2 regions of the Arthrobacter sp. AOP29-A2-19 genome follow, and region 1 is predicted to be linked to the other one. Evidence: predicted binding sites of a transcription regulator. Region 1 holds the regulator's gene; the other holds the start of a gene.
The links. Region 1 encodes LexA, which represses DNA repair genes until DNA is damaged. Its sites were predicted from a motif close to TCGAACANNTGTTCGA; they were not measured.

Region 1 (8,618 bases):
GATGAGGTGGTATTCCTGCCCGGCGGGCTCCCCCGAGTGCACCAGGTAGGGGCGCCCGGAGATGTCGACCACCGCGTGCGCCAGCGCCTCGTCCAGCGGCACCGTCGCCTCGCCGAAGCGGCGGATTCCCGCCTTGTTGCCCAGCGCCGTGCGCAACGCCTCTCCGATGGTGATGGCAACGTCCTCCACCGTGTGGTGGACGTCGATGTGCGTGTCCCCCGTGGCCTCGACGGTCAGGTCGATCAGGGAGTGCTTGGACAGCGCGGTCAGCATGTGGTCGTAGAACGGCACCGAGGTGCTGATGTTCGCGACGCCGGTCCCGTCGAGGTTGAGCTCCACGAGGACCGACGACTCGCTGGTCTTGCGCTCCATGCGGGCCCGTCGGCCGTTGGGCGATTCTGCAGACATAGATGATCCTTAGGCCTGGAAGGTGGTGGGCGGCGCGCCGGAGGGCAGGCGCCACCTAGGGCAAGTCTACCCGCGGGCCCCCGACGGTTCCGGCTCGAGCAGCTCCTCGAGCCGGTTCAGGAAGGCGGTGGTTTCGGCCTCCGTGCCCGCCGTCACACGCAGGTGGCCGGGGATCCCGACATCCCTGACCAGGACGCCGGCGTCCAGGAGCCCCTGCCAGATCCGGCCGGGGTGCTCCATCCCACCGAAGAACACGAAGTTGGAGTCGCTCGCGGCGGGCGAGAGTCCCAGCCGCTTGAGTTCGTCGACGATCCTGTCGCGCTGCATCTTGATGTCCTCTACGGTGGCCAGCAGCACGTCGACGTGCTTCAGCGCGGCGTTGGCGGTCGCCTGGGTAACGGCGGAGAGGTGGTATGGAAGCCTGACGAGCCGCAGCGCGTCGGCGATCTCCGGCACGGCGGCCATGTAGCCGAGCCGTGCGCCCGCAAGCGCGAAGGCCTTGCTCATGGTGCGGGAGACGATCAGCCTGTCGCGTCCGGGCAGGAGGTTCAGTGCGGAGCGGGTGCCGATCATGGCGAACTCGGCGTACGCCTCGTCGACGATCACGATGGCCTGGCTCGCCTCGCCGGCCTCGTAGACCGCCTCCACCACGTCGAGTCCCAGGGCGGTCCCGGTGGGATTGTTCGGCGAGCAGAGGAAAACGATGTTCGCTCCGCTGGCGGCAACCTGTTCCGCGGCCGACTCCGCCGAGAGGCCGAAGTCCTCGGAACGGACACCCCGGACGTAAGCGGTGTCGGTCCCGCTGGCCAGCAGCGGGTACATCGAATAGGTGGGAGGAAAGCCCATGGCGATGCGGCCTGGGCCGCCGAACGCCTGGAGAATGTGTTGCAGCACTTCGTTGGATCCGTTGGCGGCCCAAACGTGGTCGGCCGTCAGCCCGTGCCCGAGATAGTCGGCAAGGCGCTGCCGCAGTTCGGTGAACTCGCGGTCGGGGTACCGGTTGAGCCCCGGGGCGCAGGCCGCGACATCGGCCGCGATCGCGGCACTGACCTCGGGGGGCACGGGATGGGTGTTCTCATTGACGTTGAGCAGGATCGGCACGTCAAGCTGCGGGGCACCGTACGGCTCGAGTCCCCTGAGGTTGTCCCGAAGCGGCAGTCTGGCCAGGCGCTTAAGCTGATCACTCACCGGACAATTCTAGTGCGGCACCGATCGGCGCCCCAATCGCGTCGGTCCACGGGTAACATTCGCCGGCGCGGCGCGCTCCTGGCGCGGCCCTACCGACCGGACGGGACGAACAGTTCCTGACCGGGAACCAGCGTTGGGCCGGAAAGGTTGTTCAGTTCGACGATCTCCGCGATGATCTCTCGCGGGTCGCGGTGCGGCGCGAATTCGGCTGCCAGCGCCCAGAGCGTCTCGCCCTCCACGACGGTCACCGCCGCGGCGTCGACGGGCGATGCCGCACCGGCTCCGGCTGCCATGGCGGGCGCGGTGAAGACGCCAAGCAACACCAGGAGGGCCGTGGCCCCCAGCATGACCGGAAGCCCGATCAGCAGGAAACGGCCGCGGCGCGTCAGGTGCACACGCCGTGGAACGTCGGTGGTGTGCCCCGACGAGGGCTCGGCGTCCGCGCCGACGATGCGGAGATGGGGGACGGCCACCGCGGACCGTGCGGCGGAGCCGGCGCTATGGGGGCGTGCCGCGGGGCGAACAGTTGCGGGGAGCGCGATCTGAACCATGACGTGCCTTTCTGATTGCTTCGGCCCCCAGCATGCGGGGGTTCGAATCCGTCCGTGTTCGAAGTTCTTGGCTTCGAAACTTTCATTCGAACGCATCTTCGAATTTTACTTCTCCAGTTTTAGCATGCCTAGACGATGAATGTCGAGACACGTTCGAACAAACCTTTGAAAGAGGTACCCGTTCCACTAGCGTTGAGATAAGCCGCCAGTGGGATCGACTACACCACCGGCCACCGACAGAATGCGCAACTCTCCCGCAGCGACGGGACAACGAGGATGGGGTACAGCATGAGCACAGCGGAGAATCCGGCGCCGAAAAAGGCGCCGAAGAGCCTCACCATCCGGCAGAAGAAAATCCTCGAAACCATCCAGCGCGCCGTGGCCTCGCACGGGTATCCCCCGTCCATGCGCGAGATTGGCGACACGGTGGGCCTGGCCAGCCTTTCCAGTGTCACGCACCAGTTGGCGCAGCTCGAGAAGCTCGGCTACATACGCAGGGATCCTCGCCGGCCGAGGGCCATGGAGATCCTGATGCCGCTGACGCTCAGCGAAGGGGCCAAAACGGAGTCGGCCTCGGGCGAGGCCGACCTGACCGCGATCAACGGCATGCCCGTTTCCGAGCTGAGCACGTCCGCGGACACCGCCATGGTGCCGCTGGTGGGGCGCATCGCCGCGGGCGGGCCCATCCTGGCCGACCAGACCATCGAGGACGTAATGCCGCTGCCGCGCCAGCTCGTCGGCCACGGGGAACTGTTTATGCTCAAGGTCAGCGGCGACTCGATGGTGGAGGCTGCCATCTGCGACGGAGACTGGGTCGTTGTGCGCCGCCAGCAGAACGCCCAGAACGGCGACATCGTGGCCGCCCTGCTGGACGACGAGGCGACGGTCAAGACGTTCCGCCAGCGGGACGGGCACACGTGGCTCCTCCCCCAGAACCGCCAGTACGAACCGATACTCGGCGACCACGCCACGATCATGGGCAAGGTCGTCTCGGTGATGCGTTCCCTCTAGCCCGGGGAGCGGGCCCTGCCCGCCGGCGTACCGGCGGCGGGGACCCGTTGGGCGCTTGCCTAGGAGCCGGCTAGCCGCTCCAGGGCGCCCAGCACCGTCTTCTTGTCTGTCGTGGCCCACATCGGCGGCAGCGACGCGCGCAGGAAACTCCCATAGCGCTCGGTGGCCAGCCGGGAATCGAGCACGGCCACCACTCCCTTGTCCGCCGTCGACCGGATGAGCCTTCCCGCACCCTGGGCCAGCCGGACCGCCGCGTGGCTCGCGGAGACCGCCATAAATCCGTTCCCCCCGTGACGCGCCACGTCCCGGCTCCGGGCCGTGGACAAGGGATCGTCCGGGCGCGGGAAGGGAATGCGGTCGATCACGACCAGGCGGCAGGCGGGCCCCGGGACATCGACGCCCTGCCAAAGGGTCATGGTGCCGAACAGGCACGTGTCCCGTTCTTCGCCGAACCGCTTGACCAGGGAGGCCATCCCCGACTCTCCCTGGCAGAGGATCTCCTGCTCGAGGACCGGTCGCAGGGCCTCGGCGGCCTCCTCCGCCGCCCGACGGGACGAGAAGAGGGCAAGCGTTCCGCCTCCGGCCGCGCGGATCAGGTCGCCCAGTTCCGCGAGCGCCTCGGGCGAGACGTTGCGGGAGGGCTTGGGCAGGTGTTTGGCGACGTACAGCATTCCCTGGCGCGGATAGTCGAACGGGCTCCCCACGTCGACCCCCGTCCACGTCGGCGCACCGTCGCCCAGGAGGCCCAGCGAGCCGGCCACGGGTTCGAAGGCCGCCCCGATGGCCAGCGTTGCCGATGTCAGGACCACGGTACGACCCTCGAAAAGCCCCTCCCGCAGGCGTCCCGCCACGGACAGCGGCGCGACGTTGAGCGTTGCCGGTGTCGATTCGTCCGGCTGAACGAACCCTTGGCCGGGCGTGAAGGCACCGGGGCGGGACGCCCACAGGACCTCCCGCGAGTCCTGGGCGGACTCGAAGCGGTCGCATTGCTCGACGAGGTAGACCAGCTGCGAGCGGGCCATCTGCCGACCCCCGTCGACCGTCTCGTTGGGCGCGGGCTTCGAGTCGGAGAGGGCCACGCGAGCGGCCTCCCTGACTTGCGCCACGGAGGCGGCCTGCTCCGCGTTGAGCCCGGAGGGCATCAGCCCGGTGGGGACTCCCTCGAGGCTGCGCTGGAGCGCCCTGCCAGCCTGGTTGAGGGCCTCCACGCTGACGGCGCAGTGCTTCCGGGCGGCGGAGGCGGCGGCACTAACGAGGGCGACGGACAGTGGGCGCGTCACCGAACTCGTTACACGGTCCTGGAGTTCGTGGGCCTCGTCGATGATGACGGTATCGAATTCGGGAAGCACGGCCAGACCCTCGAAGGCGGCGACCGCGAGCATGGCGTGGTTGGTGATGACGATGTCGGCGTCCGCCGCCTTTTTGCGCGCCAGTTCGCTGAAGCACTCCTCCGCCATGGGGCACTTCTGTGCCCCCAGGCAATCCATGGCCGTGACCGAGACCTGCCGCCAGGCGCGGTCGCTCACACCCGGGACCAGGTCGTCCCGGTCGCCGGACTCCGTGTCCTCGGCCCATTCGCGCAGGCGGACGACCTCCTGGCCCAACGCGCTGCCGGGGCCGGCCCCGGCCGTCAGCGGCCTCGCCGCGCCGTCGTCGCCGAGGGAGAAGAGCGCGCCCTCGTCCTCGTCGGGATACCCGCCACCCAGCTTGTACTTGCAGACGTAGTTGCCGCGCCCCTTGGCGAGCGCGACGTCGACCGGCCGAGGAAGGTGTGGCCCCAGCTGCTTCAGCAGCCGCGGCACGTCCCTGCCTACGATCTGGGCCTGGAGCGCAAGGGTCGCGGTCGAGACGACGACGGGCTTGTCCGACTCGAGGGCGTGGGCGATCGCGGGAACCAGGTAGGCGAGCGACTTGCCGGTGCCCGTCCCGGCCTGCACCAGAAGGTGCTTGCCGGATTCGAGGGATTCGCACACCTTCTGCGCCATTTGGTGCTGTCCGGGTCGGTTCTGTCCGCCCATTCCCTCGACGGCAGCATCGAGAAGTCCAAGAACGTCGTCGACCTCAGCCATGGACGGCGAACTGCTCCAGTTCGGCCGCCAGGCCCTCGCGGACCTTGACGACCATCCTTGTTCCGTGCTCCACGTGCTCGGTTTCCAGGATTTCCGCGTCCGAGCCGTGGAGGCGGTTGACGACGTCGCCGCGCTCGTAGGGCACAAGGAGCTCCAGACGCACGTCCGGCCGAGGGATCGACTCGCTGATCATGCGCAGCAGTTCCGGTATGCCGTCCCCGGTTCGTGCCGAAACGACGACGTGGCGGGGCTCGCGCTGGCGGATTCGCTCCACAATAAAGGGGTCGGCGATGTCGGCCTTGTTGAGGACGATGATCTCGGGGACGTTCTGCGCATCCACCTCGGTGAAGACCTGCCGGACGGCGTGGATCTGGCCTTCCGGGTCCGGGTGCGACGCGTCGACCACGTGCAGGATGAGGTCCGAGTCGGCGACCTCCTCCAGCGTGGAGCGGAACGCCTCGATGAGTTGCGTCGGCAGCGAGCGGACGAACCCGACGGTGTCGGCCAGCGTGTAGCCCAGCCCATCGGCGGTCTCCGTCTTGCGGACGGTGGGGTCCAGGGTGGCGAACAGCGCGTTTTCCACCAGGACGCCCGCGTCGGTCAGCCGGTTCAGCAACGACGACTTGCCGGCGTTGGTGTAGCCCGCAATGGCCACGGACGGAACGGTGTTGCGCTTCCTGTTGGCCCGCTTGGTTTCCCGCGCCGGCTTCATGGCGGTGATCTCGCGGCGCAGCTTGGCCATGCGCGTGCGGATGCGCCGCCGGTCCAGCTCGATCTTGGTCTCGCCGGGGCCACGGGAACCGATGCCGCCGCCCGCCGCGCCGACGCGACCGCCAGCCTGCCGGGACATGGACTCGCCCCAGCCGCGGAGCCTCGGGAGCAGGTACTCGAGCTGGGCCAACTCAACCTGCGCCTTGCCTTCGCGGCTCTGCGCGTGCTGCGCGAAGATGTCCAGAATCAGTGCGGTCCGGTCGATGACCTTCACCTTGACGATGTCCTCGAGTCCGCGCCGCTGGGACGGCGAGAGTTCCGAGTCCACAACGACGGTGTCGGCACCGGTCGCGGCGACGATCTCCTTGAGCTCGAGTGCCTTGCCGGATCCGAGGAACGTTCCCGGGTCCGGCTTCAGGCGCCGCTGGATCACACCGTCCAGCACCTCCGAGCCCGCCGTCTCGGCCAGCGCCGCGAGTTCGCGCAGCGAGTTCTCCGCGTCCGCGGCTGTCCCCTCGGTCCAGATGCCGGCGAGAACCACGCGCTCCAGGCGCAGCTGCCGGTACTCGACCTCGCTGACGTCCTCCAGCTCGGTGGACAGGCCGGCAACGCGGCGGAGTGCGCGCCTCTCCTCAAGGTCCCGCTGGTCGCCGTCGAACTCCGAATGCTCGCGCCCGGTCAAGCCCAGCGCCTGTGCCCGGCCTCCCGACAACGCGCCGTCGGCGCCGCCGGAGGGCTTGCCCGCGGACTTCTTCGCGGCCGCGTTGTCCGCGGCCAGGATACGGTCGATCACGGACTGGATCTCGTCCTCGTTCAGGCCGTGGTCCTGCGGGTTGGGCTGGTTCAAATTGGTCATGTTCCCCTTTGGCGGATTGTTCCTTCCAGAATAGTCCCCACCCCCGTCATTTGGACCATGGTTCCCCGGTGGGCGAACGGACGGGTCGCCCTCTCGCGCGCCCTTCCGGCACAGCTCGGCATCCCCGCGGATTTCCCGCGGAACAGCGGTGGCGGTTAACCTGCCTGCATGGGTTCCGACCACTATTTCAGCGCACAGCCGTCCACACCGCTCAAGCGCAAGACCGTCACGGTGCGCCTTGGCGGCGCCGACCGCACTGTGGTGACTTCCGGCGGGATCTTCAGCCCCGACGGCGTGGACAAGGGCACCGCGGTCCTGCTGGCCGGCGCGCCGGCCCCCGCCGGGCACGGCGCGCTCTTGGACATCGGCTGCGGCTGGGGCCCCATCGCCCTGAGTCTTGCGCTGCAGTCGCCAGGGGCCACCGTGTACGCCGTCGACGTCAACGAGCGCAGCATCGAACTGACGCGTGAGAACGCCGGACTCCTGGGCTTGGGGAACGTCGTGGCGGGCACGCCGGACTCCGTGCCGGCGGATCTGGAGTTTGCGACCATCTGGTCCAATCCCCCGATCCGGGTCGGCAAGGAGGAGTTGCACGCGATCCTCCTCCAGTGGCTGCCCCGCCTGGCCCCCGGCGGGGTGGCATGGCTGGTGGTGCAGAAGAACCTTGGCTCGGACTCGCTCCAGGCATGGCTGAGGGACCAGCTGCCGGCCGAGTGGGCGGTCGAACGCGCATCCACGTCCAAGTCCTTCAGGCTGCTGCGCGTTGCCCGGCCTCCTGTCGCGACCAGCACAGACCAGTAGACAAGTCGACTGGTTGACCTGCGGTCCTAGGCGAGCGTTCCGCGGGCGACGATCGCGGCGGGCCCGCTGAGTTCCACGTGCTCGCGCCCGTCCGGCGCGGTAATGAAGCGGACGCCCACCACACCCCCGGGAACCTGTACGTCCCAGCGGTCCGCGACCGCTCCGCCCGCCCAGTGCCGCGTCGCCACAACGGCCGCGCACGCCCCGGTCCCGCAGGACAGCGTCTCCCCCACGCCGCGCTCGTGCACCCGCATCCGGATGCCGCCGACTCCGGCGTCGACCAGCGGCTCGGAGGGAACCACGAACTCGACGTTGGTTCCGTGCTCCGGGACGGGATCCACGCGCGGCGCCCGGTGCAGCTCCGCCTGCTCGAGTTCGGAGGCCTCCGATAGCGCCACGACGGTGTGGGGGTTGCCCATGCTGATGCTCAGGGCGGGCCGGGCCACCTCGAGGCCATCGGTCTCCACCAGCGCGTCGAGGGCTCGCTCCTCCGCCAGCGTGGGCGAAGCGAACTCCCACGGCCCCATGTCCACCGCATAGCCGTCGGCGGAGCGTGCCACCGTCTTGATGCCTGCCCGTGTGCCGATGGTCAGCGCCTCCCCGTCGGCCAGGGTGACGAGGCCCTCCGCGATGAGGAAGTGGACGAAGACACGCACTCCGTTGCCGCACATCTCCGATAGCGAGCCGTCCCCGTTGCGATAGTCCATGAACCACTCGGCGCGGGGATCGGACTCCAACAGGGCCAGGCCCTCGGGCAGCGTCTCCGACCTCACGGCACGGATGAGGCCGTCGCCACCAATGCCGCGATGCCGGTCGCACAGGAAGGCGACGTCGGCGGGTGCGAGGAAGCGGGTGCCGTCGGGGTCGGCGATCAGGACAAAGTCGTTGCCCGTCCCGTGGCCCTTGGCGAAGGCCAGTCCCGCGAGGGCGTTCGGCTGGGCGGCGTTGTCGATGCTCATGTTCCAAGCCTAATGGGCGTCGGCAACCATCCGTTCGGCCTCGTACGCCAGTCCCGTGGAGGCG
Region 2 (8,618 bases), 430 kb from region 1:
CGCGCCGTCGTCGTGCTCTTCCAGCAGCGGGCCCAGCTCCGCCTCCGCGAAGGTCCGCACGCGGGGATCCGACTGGAGCAGGGCCAGCAGCCCGCGGAGCCGGACGTCGGCGAAGCGGTAGTAGCGGCGCTGGCGGTTCTCCAGGGTCGCGGCGGTGTCGGCGACCTGCGCGGCCTCGTCCAGTCCGGACGCCGCCTCCAGCAGCGACGCCCGCGAGCGGCCGACGCCGGCCGTCCAACGGGGGCCGTCCGCGTCCTCCGCGAGCCGGCCCAGGATCCGCTCCAGCAGCGGGTCCTCCAGCTGCCGGGCGGGCGAGCCCAGCAGGACGCCGAGCGACCCGGACTGCAGGCCGCTGGCCAGCATGGTGCGGCGGGCCGACCGCACCGCCACGGCCAGGGTCTCCAGCAGGGCCCGCTCGCGCAGCTGAAGGCCCGTGGGGTCCTCGCCGTCCACCCGGTCCAGGCGCAGCACCAGCGGGATGAAGAACGGGGCCGGCTCCAGACCGAGCGCCGCGCCCCGGGTGCGGGCCTCCTGCTCGGCCAGGCCCGCGGGCTGGCGCAGCTCGTGCAGCAACCCGGACTGCGCCTGGTAGAGCAGCTCGGCCTGGTCGCGGCCAGCCATGCGGGCGATCGTGAGGGCCTGCCCGGCGCGCTCGAGGACCTGGGCGGCGTCGGCGTCGTCCGCGTGCACCGGCAGCGCGCCGGGCACCACCAGCCGTCCCCAGCGCCGCCCGCTGGCGCCCACGGGCGTCTGCAGCCAGTCCTCGGCGTCGTTGCGGCGGCCGGTCTGCTCGCGGTAGCCGACCCGGCGGGAGCGATCTGCCCACTCGCGCAGCAGCTCCTGCGGGTCGGCGCCCGTGGCGCTGAAGCCCAGGACGCGGTGGGCCACGTCCTCCAGCACCACGGGCGCGCCGACCAGCTCGGCGGTGCGCTCGACGATCCTCTGCTCGCTGGCCCCCTCGAGGCTGAGGGCGGTGAAGACCTCGTGGACGTGGCGGGCGCGCTCGACGCGGGCCAGCTGCTCGCCGACCAGCATCCGGTGCACCACCTCGGTGATCCTCACGAAGCGGACCGACCGGCTGAGTAGCACCACCGGCAGCGCCCTGCCCCGCGCGGCCCGGCGCAGGACCTCGGCGGCGGCGCGGGCGGGGGCGCCGTCCGAATCCACGAGTTCGACGACGGCGCCGGCCACTCCCGCCTCCTCCAGGTCGTCCAGGAAGCGGGCCGCGGCCTCGTCCGACGTGCGGAACGTGGTGCCGGTGCTGAGCACTAGCTCGCCGCCCTCCAGCAGCGCCCCGACGCGTTCGGTGTCCGCGATGTGGACCCAACGGACGGGCGAGTCCAACCGGGCCGCGCCGGAGAGTAGCTCCGGCGCGCCGGCGTCGAGTTCCTGCAGCGTCAGGATGGAGCGGACCGTGGGCGCGGTCAGGGGCGCGGTGTTCATGAGCACAGTGTAAGGCGCAGCACGCGATGTATTACAGCCTGTCACTACCGGTAGGTCGCCGCTGAGCGCAGGATGGACGCAACGGCATGCGCCCGGGCACGCCCGGGCCGCCGACATCACGAACCAAACACTCGTCGAGAGGACCGCACTCATGCAGACCGTCACCCACTGGATCAACGGCGAATACACCGAGCCCGGCCAGGACTCCCGCTTCAGCGACGTCACCAACCCGGCCACCGGCAAGACCACCTCCCGCGTGGCGCTGGCCCCGACCGCCACGGTCGACGACGCCGTCGCCGCCGCGGCCGCGGCGTTCCCGGCCTGGCGCGACACCTCGATCGCCAAGCGCACCCAGGTGCTGTTCGCGTTCCGCGAGCTGCTCAACTCCCGCAAGGGCGAGCTGGCGGCGATCATCACCGCCGAGCACGGCAAGGTCCTGGACGACGCCCTCGGCGAGGTCTCCCGAGGCCAGGACGTGGTGGAGTTCGCCTGCGGCATCCCGCACCTGCTCAAGGGCGGCTACACGGAGAACGCCTCCACCAGCGTGGACGTGCACTCGGTCCGCCAGCCGGTCGGCGTCTCCGCCATCATCTCCCCGTTCAACTTCCCGGCCATGGTGCCGATGTGGTTCTTCCCCGTCGCGATCGCCTCGGGCAACACGGTGATCGTGAAGCCCAGCGAGAAGGACCCGACGGCCGTGAACTGGATCGCCGAGCTGTGGAAGGAAGCCGGCCTGCCGGACGGCGTCTTCAATGTGGTCCACGGAGACAAGGAGGCCGTGGACGCGCTACTGGACAACCCCGGCGTCGCGACCGTCTCCTTCGTGGGCTCCACCCCGATCGCCCAGTACGTCTACCAGCGCGGCACCGCGAACGGTAAGCGCGTCCAGGCCCTCGGCGGCGCGAAGAACCACATGCTGGTCCTGCCCGACGCCGACCTGGACCTCGCCGCGGACGCCGCGGTGAACGCCGGATTCGGCGCCGCGGGCGAGCGCTGCATGGCCATCTCCGCGATCGCCGCAGTCGACTCCATCGCCGACGAGCTGGTCGCCAAGATCGCCGAGCGCACCCGCACGCTGCGCATCGGCGACGGCACCCGCGGCTGCGACATGGGCCCGCTGGTCACGTCCGCGCACCGGGACAAGGTCGCCGGCTACATCGACGCCGGCGAGGAGTCCGGCGCCACCCTGGTGCTCGACGGCCGCACCGTGGACCCGGACGCCGAGGGCGACGGCTTCTTCCTCAACCCCACCCTGTTCGACAACGTCACGCCGGACATGTCCATCTACACGGACGAAATTTTCGGCCCGGTCCTCTCCGTGGTCCGCGTCCCCTCCTACGACGAGGGCGTCGCGCTGATCAACGCCAACCCGTACGGCAACGGGACGGCGATCTTCACGAACGACGGCGGGGCCGCCCGCCGCTTCGAGAACGAGATCCAGGTGGGCATGGTCGGCATCAACGTGCCGATTCCGGTCCCGATGGCCTACTACTCCTTCGGCGGCTGGAAGAATTCGCTCTTCGGCGACACCCACGCGCACGGCACCGAGGGCGTGCACTTCTTCACCCGCGGCAAGGTCGTCACCACCCGCTGGCTCGATCCGAGCCACGGCGGCCTCAACCTCGGCTTCCCGACCAACGCCTAAGGACGCGGCCATGACCGAAACCATCACCGCCGCCGGCGCGGATGCCGGCGTGGAGGAGATCCGCGCCGTCGAGCCCGGAGCCGTCGAGCCCGGAGCCGTCGCGATCAGCGACGCGGAGATCGAGGCGGGGCGCCGCGCCTACGAGCTGGACCGGGCGCACGTGTTCCACTCCTGGTCCGCCCAGGCCACGCTGCGGCCGATGACCGTGCTGCGCGCCGAGGGATCGCACGTCTGGGACGGCGAGGGCCGCAAGCTGCTGGACTTCTCCAGCCAGCTGGTCAACACGAACATCGGGCACCAGCACCCAAGGGTCGTCGCCGCGATCCAGGAGCAGGCCGGGAAGCTGTGCACGATCGCGCCGCAGCACGTCAACGACGCCCGGTCGGAGGCCGCGCGGCTGATCGCCGAGCTCACGCCCGGGGACCTGAACCACGTGTTCTTCACCAACGGCGGGGCCGACGCCGTCGAGCACGCAATCCGCATGGCGCGGCTGCACACCGGGCGCAAGAAGGTCCTGGCCGCGTACCGCAGCTACCACGGCGGAACGCAGCTTGCGGTCAACGTCACCGGGGATCCGCGGCGCGTGCCGAACGACTACTCGGACTCCGGCGTCGTGCACTTTATGCCGGCGTACCCGTACCGCTCCTACTTCTCCGCGACGTCGGAGGCGGAGGAGACCGAGCGGGCGCTGCGGCACCTGGAGGACATGATCGTACTGGAGGGGGCGCAGAACATCGCGGCCTTGATCCTGGAGACCGTGCCGGGAACCGCCGGGATCTACGTCCCGCCGGCCGGCTACCTCGAGGGCGTGCGCGAGCTGACCCGCAGGCACGGCATCATGTACATCGCGGACGAGGTCATGGCCGGGTTCGGGCGGACCGGCAAGTGGTTCGCGGTGGAGCACTTCGACGTCGTTCCGGACCTCATCACCTTCGCCAAGGGCGTGAACTCCGGGTACGTGCCGCTGGGCGGCGTGGCGATCTCCGAGGCGATCCACCAGACGTTCGCGGAGCGCGCGTACCCGGGCGGGCTGACGTACTCGGGGCACCCGCTGGCGTGCGCGGCCGCGGTCGCGACGATCGGTGCGATGCGCGACGAGGGCATGGTGGAGCACGCCGCGTGGCTGGGGGAGAACGTGATCGGGCCGCGGCTGCGGGAGATCGCCGCCAAGCACCCGTCCGTGGGCGAGGTCCGCGGGCTGGGGGCGTTCTGGGCGATCGAGCTGGTCAAGGACCGGCAGACCCGCGAGCCGATGGCCGCCTACGGCGGGTCCTCGCCGGAGATGAATGAGCTGGTGGCCGCTCTGAAGTCGGCGGGGCTGCTGCCGTTCGCGAACTTCAACCGGGTCCACGTGGTGCCGCCGCTGAACATCTCGGAGGAGGACGTCCGGCGCGGGCTGGACATCATCGACGCCGCGCTGGAGGTTGTCGACGCGTACGCGGTGTAGCTGGTGCCCTCTGGAGGGACCGTTGGGAGGCTCCCGGCCTTGGCCGGGGGCCTCCTCGCGTTTCTGCGGGGTGGCGACTGTGGGGCGGACCTAAATCCGGCGCCAAACTGTGGGCCTCGCCGCCGTTGACGATTCCCGGGGGCGCGCCGATACTCGCGGTGTTCACGCCTCTACTAAGGAGCCCATCATGGCTGGAATGATCCGCAAGAGTTTGGACGAACCGGAGGAAACCCGCCCGTTCGAGGACGGCAAGGGCAAGCTGGACCTGATCAACGTGGACTCCGGGGGCGTCGGCAGGGCGGTCTTCGAGCCGGGCTGGCAGTGGTCCAAGCACGTCAAGCCGATCGCCCAGACCGAGAGCTGCGAAGCGGCGCACCGGGGCGTGGTGCTGGCGGGCCGAATCAAGATCGTGATGGACGACGGCGAGGAGCAGGAGTTCGGCCCGAGCGACTACATGGAGGTCGCGCCTGGGCACGACGCGTGGGTTGTCGGCGACGAGCAGTGCGTGATCCTGGATTGGCAGGGGTACGCCGACTACGCGAAGCGTTCCGGCTGACGGGCGCCGTGGGAGGGTCCGCCGGCGGGGTGCGTGGGGGCGCGGATCGTGCCGGCGGGCGCGTGTTGTTGTGCCATTTTTGCCGGCGTGCGGGTGCGGACGACGCCGGATCGGGTGTGTGCGTGCCGCTTGGCGCGGGCGACTTGTCCTCCACATGCCTCGCAAGCTGTCGTTCGTCCACCATCCCGGTTCCGGCCGCGTACTCGAACACACGTTCGATAAGACTGGGGGTATGGACTCCCCGACGCCAGACCACACGACCCAGGGACCGGACTTCCGGTCCCTGCGGGCGCTGGTCCGCGCCGGGATCGACGAGCTCCTCGCCCGCCCCGACAACCGGGACGAGCTCGCCGCGCTGCTCCCGACGATCGAGGACCTGCACCACGAGGTCCAGCGCGCCCAGCTCGTCGCGGCCCAGGCCGCGGACCGGGCGGGCATCGCCCTGATCGGCGCCCCCGGCGCCGGGCCGCGGCGCCCGGAGTACCGGTCCACGGCCGACTACCTCGCCCGGACCCTGCGGATCGGACGGGCCGAGGCCCGCACCCGGCTCGAGGTCGCCACCGCGGTCCTGCCCGCCCGGTCCCTGACCGGGGAGCCCGTCGCGCCCCGCCACCGCGCGGCGGCCGCGGCCCTCGACGCCGGAACCCTGTCGCTGGGCACGGCCGCGCTGCTGGTCCGGGCGCTGGACCGGGTCCGCCCGGCCGCCCGGCAGCTGCCCGGCGGGGGCCACCGCGAACTCGAGGCCATGGAAGCGAACCTCGTCGCCACCGCCGGGCAGGCCGGACCGGAGACCGTGCGCAAGGTCGCCGAGGTCTGGGAGCTGCGCCTGGACCAGGACGGGCGCGAGCCCTCCGAGGAGACCAAAACCCAGCTCCAGGGGCTCTTCGACTGCGGGCGCCGGTTCGGGCTGCGCGCGTTCCGGCTGTTCATGGACGACGCCCAGGCCGAGCGGCTCCTCGCCGCCGTCTCCCCGGCCGCGAACCCCCGCACCGGCCCCCGCCCCGACCCCGCCGCATCCGGCGCCGCCTGCCCCGGAACCGGGCGAGACCTCAACGCGATGGCGCCGGCGGGCGCGTCGCCGGTTTCCCCGCCGGCGGGCGGAGTCCCGTGGGTGGCCGCGCGGGCGACCTTCGCCGCGGCGCCGGACACGAGCCTGTCCGCGATGACCCTTGACGGGGAGGCGGTCCCGGCCCCCATGGACCCGCGGACGAGGGCGCAGAAGCTCCTCGACGGGCTCGTCGGCGCGCTCGGCGTCGCCCTGTCCACGAACCGGCTGCCCCGCAACGGCGGGAACCGCCCCCAGGTCATGGTCACCATCGACCACCAGACCCTCCTGGACCAGCTCGCCCCCACCGCGGCCGGGCCCTCCGGGGCCGGGCCGTCCGGAGCGCGGCGTTCCGAGGCCGTGCACGGCGGGACCATCCACCCGCGGCACGTCCGCCGGATCGCGTGCGACGCGGACCTGATCCCGGTCGTCCTCGGCGGGGACGGGCAGGTGCTCGACGCCGGGCGCGCCGAGCGGCTGTTCACCGAGGACCAGCGCCGGATCCTCTACGCCCGGGACCGCGGCTGCACCGCGCCCGGGTGCGCGGCCCCGGCCGACGGGTGCGAGGCCCACCACGTGTGGTGGTGGTCCCGCGGCGGGCCGACCGACATCGACAACGGGGCGCTCGCTTGCGCGTTCCACCACCACCTCGCGCACGCCGGGGACTGGGAGATCGAGGTGATCCGCGGGGTCCCGTACTGGATCCCGCCGGCCCACGCGGACCCGTCACGGCGCCCGCTGCGCAACACCTACTTCCACCCCGAACCCAGCCCCGCCCCCTGCTAACCCGGACGCGCCCCGGCACGCCCCTCACCCAGAGCCTGGCCGCTCCCGGCCCTCACCCAGAGCCTGGCCGCTCCCGGCCCTTACCCAGAGCCCGCCCTGGCCTTCCCTTAGCCCGGGTGCATCCGGCCCGGCATCCATGCCGGGCAAGGCCCTGCCGCTACCGTGGCCTGGCGTTCCCGGACACACACGCCAATCCTTCACCCGGCCGTGCCGCGGCCGGCGCATGGGAAAGGAAACGGGCCAGAACACGGACGGACGCCGATCCGAACGGACCGGCGTCCCGCCGCTTACTGCCTGCTGCCTGTTGGACCGGCCCCTCATGGTGGGGCCGGCGCCTACCTCAGGCGATAGATCTGATCGCTGGCGTTGACGCCCCAAACCCGCGGATTGGTTCCGCCGTTGCGCACCGAGAGTTGCGCCAAACGGCCTTCCACCCGCCGCCACGTCCCGGCCACACGCCGATAAATGTGGTCGTCGTCGTTGACGCCCCACACGGTCCCGTCGTAGGCGATGGAGACGTGCTTGAGCGATCCCGGGATGCGTTGCCAGGCGCCACCCGAGCGGCGATAGATCTCGTCGTCCTCATTAACGCCCCAAACCAAAGAGCCACTGGAGACGGAGACCTGCTTGAGCGACCCCGCGACCCGGACCCACGAGTCGCCGTCCCAACGGTAGATGCGGTCGTCGTCGTTGACGCCCCACACGGAACCGTCGTAGCCGACGGAAACGTACTTGAGCGATCCGGCCACTCGTTGCCATTCGTTGTTTCGGCGGCGGTAGATCTGGCCATCCTTGTTCACGCCCCAGATGTGCGAGCCGCTGCCCACCGAGATCTGCTTCAGGCGTCCATCCTCGCGAACCCACTCTCCACCTTTGCGGCGATAGATGTAGTCGCTGTCATTCACGCCCCACACCGATCCGTTGTACCCAACGGAAACGTGCTTGAGCGCCCCGGGAACGCGCTCCCACGGAGACACTCGCAGATCGCTCACCGGCTCGGGCACTGCGGCCACGGCGGGCGTTCCGGCAGTGGCTGCCACCGTGGCGGCGAGCAGACCGGCGCCCCCGAGGAGCGCGGCGCGCCGGCTGACCAACACCCGGCCCGCAGCCTGCGGATCGGCCTCGGCGGAAGCCGGGCCATCGACAATCCTATTCAGCATTTCAGTTGTTCCTTCACCTTAAACCGGGCAGCGAGGATGGCGAGCGGAGCTTGGATATCCGGCCCTTGATGGCACGGCCCTGCGGCCCCTGGTTTTGGCCGTGGACGTGCGCCGCTCCCGTTGCCCAGCGCATCGACGATTGGTTTCCGATTCGTTCGCTTGAGGATCGACCACCTCCCTCATCCCCGGTCCGCGTCACGCAGCGACGGACGGTCCCGGCCATGCCGCAACGAAGGCAGGACAAGGTCCATCACGAGGTGCGGAATGTGCGACCACGGTAACCCCAGAGGGGGCGCGGGCACGAAGGTGGGGAGCCCAAGAGCCGGGCCAAATTGTTGTTACCTGGGACCCTTGCCGGATTCGGAGGCGAAGATGCGCGGCGTGCTACCGCCCGATCCGGCCCTGAGCCGCGCTGGCAGCGACCACCGGAGCCCAGCGCCCGGCATAGGCTTCCGCCGATCCGTCCTCGGCGTAGGTCCGGTCGATCTGGTACAGGCCCGGCGCCGGGCAGGCCGCGCCGAGCTCCACCAGCACCG

Region 2: the regulator LexA is predicted to act here: its motif matches at 5,295-5,310, upstream of AC3ZJJ_RS10935 (HNH endonuclease signature motif containing protein).

What each region holds. Positions count from the first base shown of each region.
Region 1 is NZ_CM176894.1:1,937,034-1,945,651, forward strand. It holds gene hisB (imidazoleglycerol-phosphate dehydratase HisB) at 1-408, opposite strand, end outside; gene AC3ZJJ_RS08985 (histidinol-phosphate transaminase) at 475-1,596, opposite strand; gene AC3ZJJ_RS08990 (LysM peptidoglycan-binding domain-containing protein) at 1,686-2,147, opposite strand; gene lexA (transcriptional repressor LexA) at 2,436-3,158, shown strand; gene AC3ZJJ_RS09000 (ATP-dependent DNA helicase) at 3,218-5,227, opposite strand; gene hflX (GTPase HflX) at 5,220-6,794, opposite strand; gene AC3ZJJ_RS09010 (class I SAM-dependent methyltransferase) at 6,963-7,595, shown strand; gene dapF (diaminopimelate epimerase) at 7,622-8,554, opposite strand; gene miaA (tRNA (adenosine(37)-N6)-dimethylallyltransferase MiaA) at 8,564-8,618, opposite strand, start outside.
Region 2 is NZ_CM176894.1:2,364,320-2,372,937, reverse strand. It holds gene AC3ZJJ_RS10955 (PucR family transcriptional regulator) at 1-1,443, opposite strand, end outside; gene AC3ZJJ_RS10950 (CoA-acylating methylmalonate-semialdehyde dehydrogenase) at 1,595-3,088, shown strand; gene AC3ZJJ_RS10945 (aspartate aminotransferase family protein) at 3,099-4,535, shown strand; gene AC3ZJJ_RS10940 (cupin domain-containing protein) at 4,723-5,091, shown strand; gene AC3ZJJ_RS10935 (HNH endonuclease signature motif containing protein) at 5,324-6,922, shown strand; gene AC3ZJJ_RS10930 (tectonin domain-containing protein) at 7,258-8,082, opposite strand; gene AC3ZJJ_RS10925 (NADPH-dependent FMN reductase) at 8,467-8,618, opposite strand, start outside.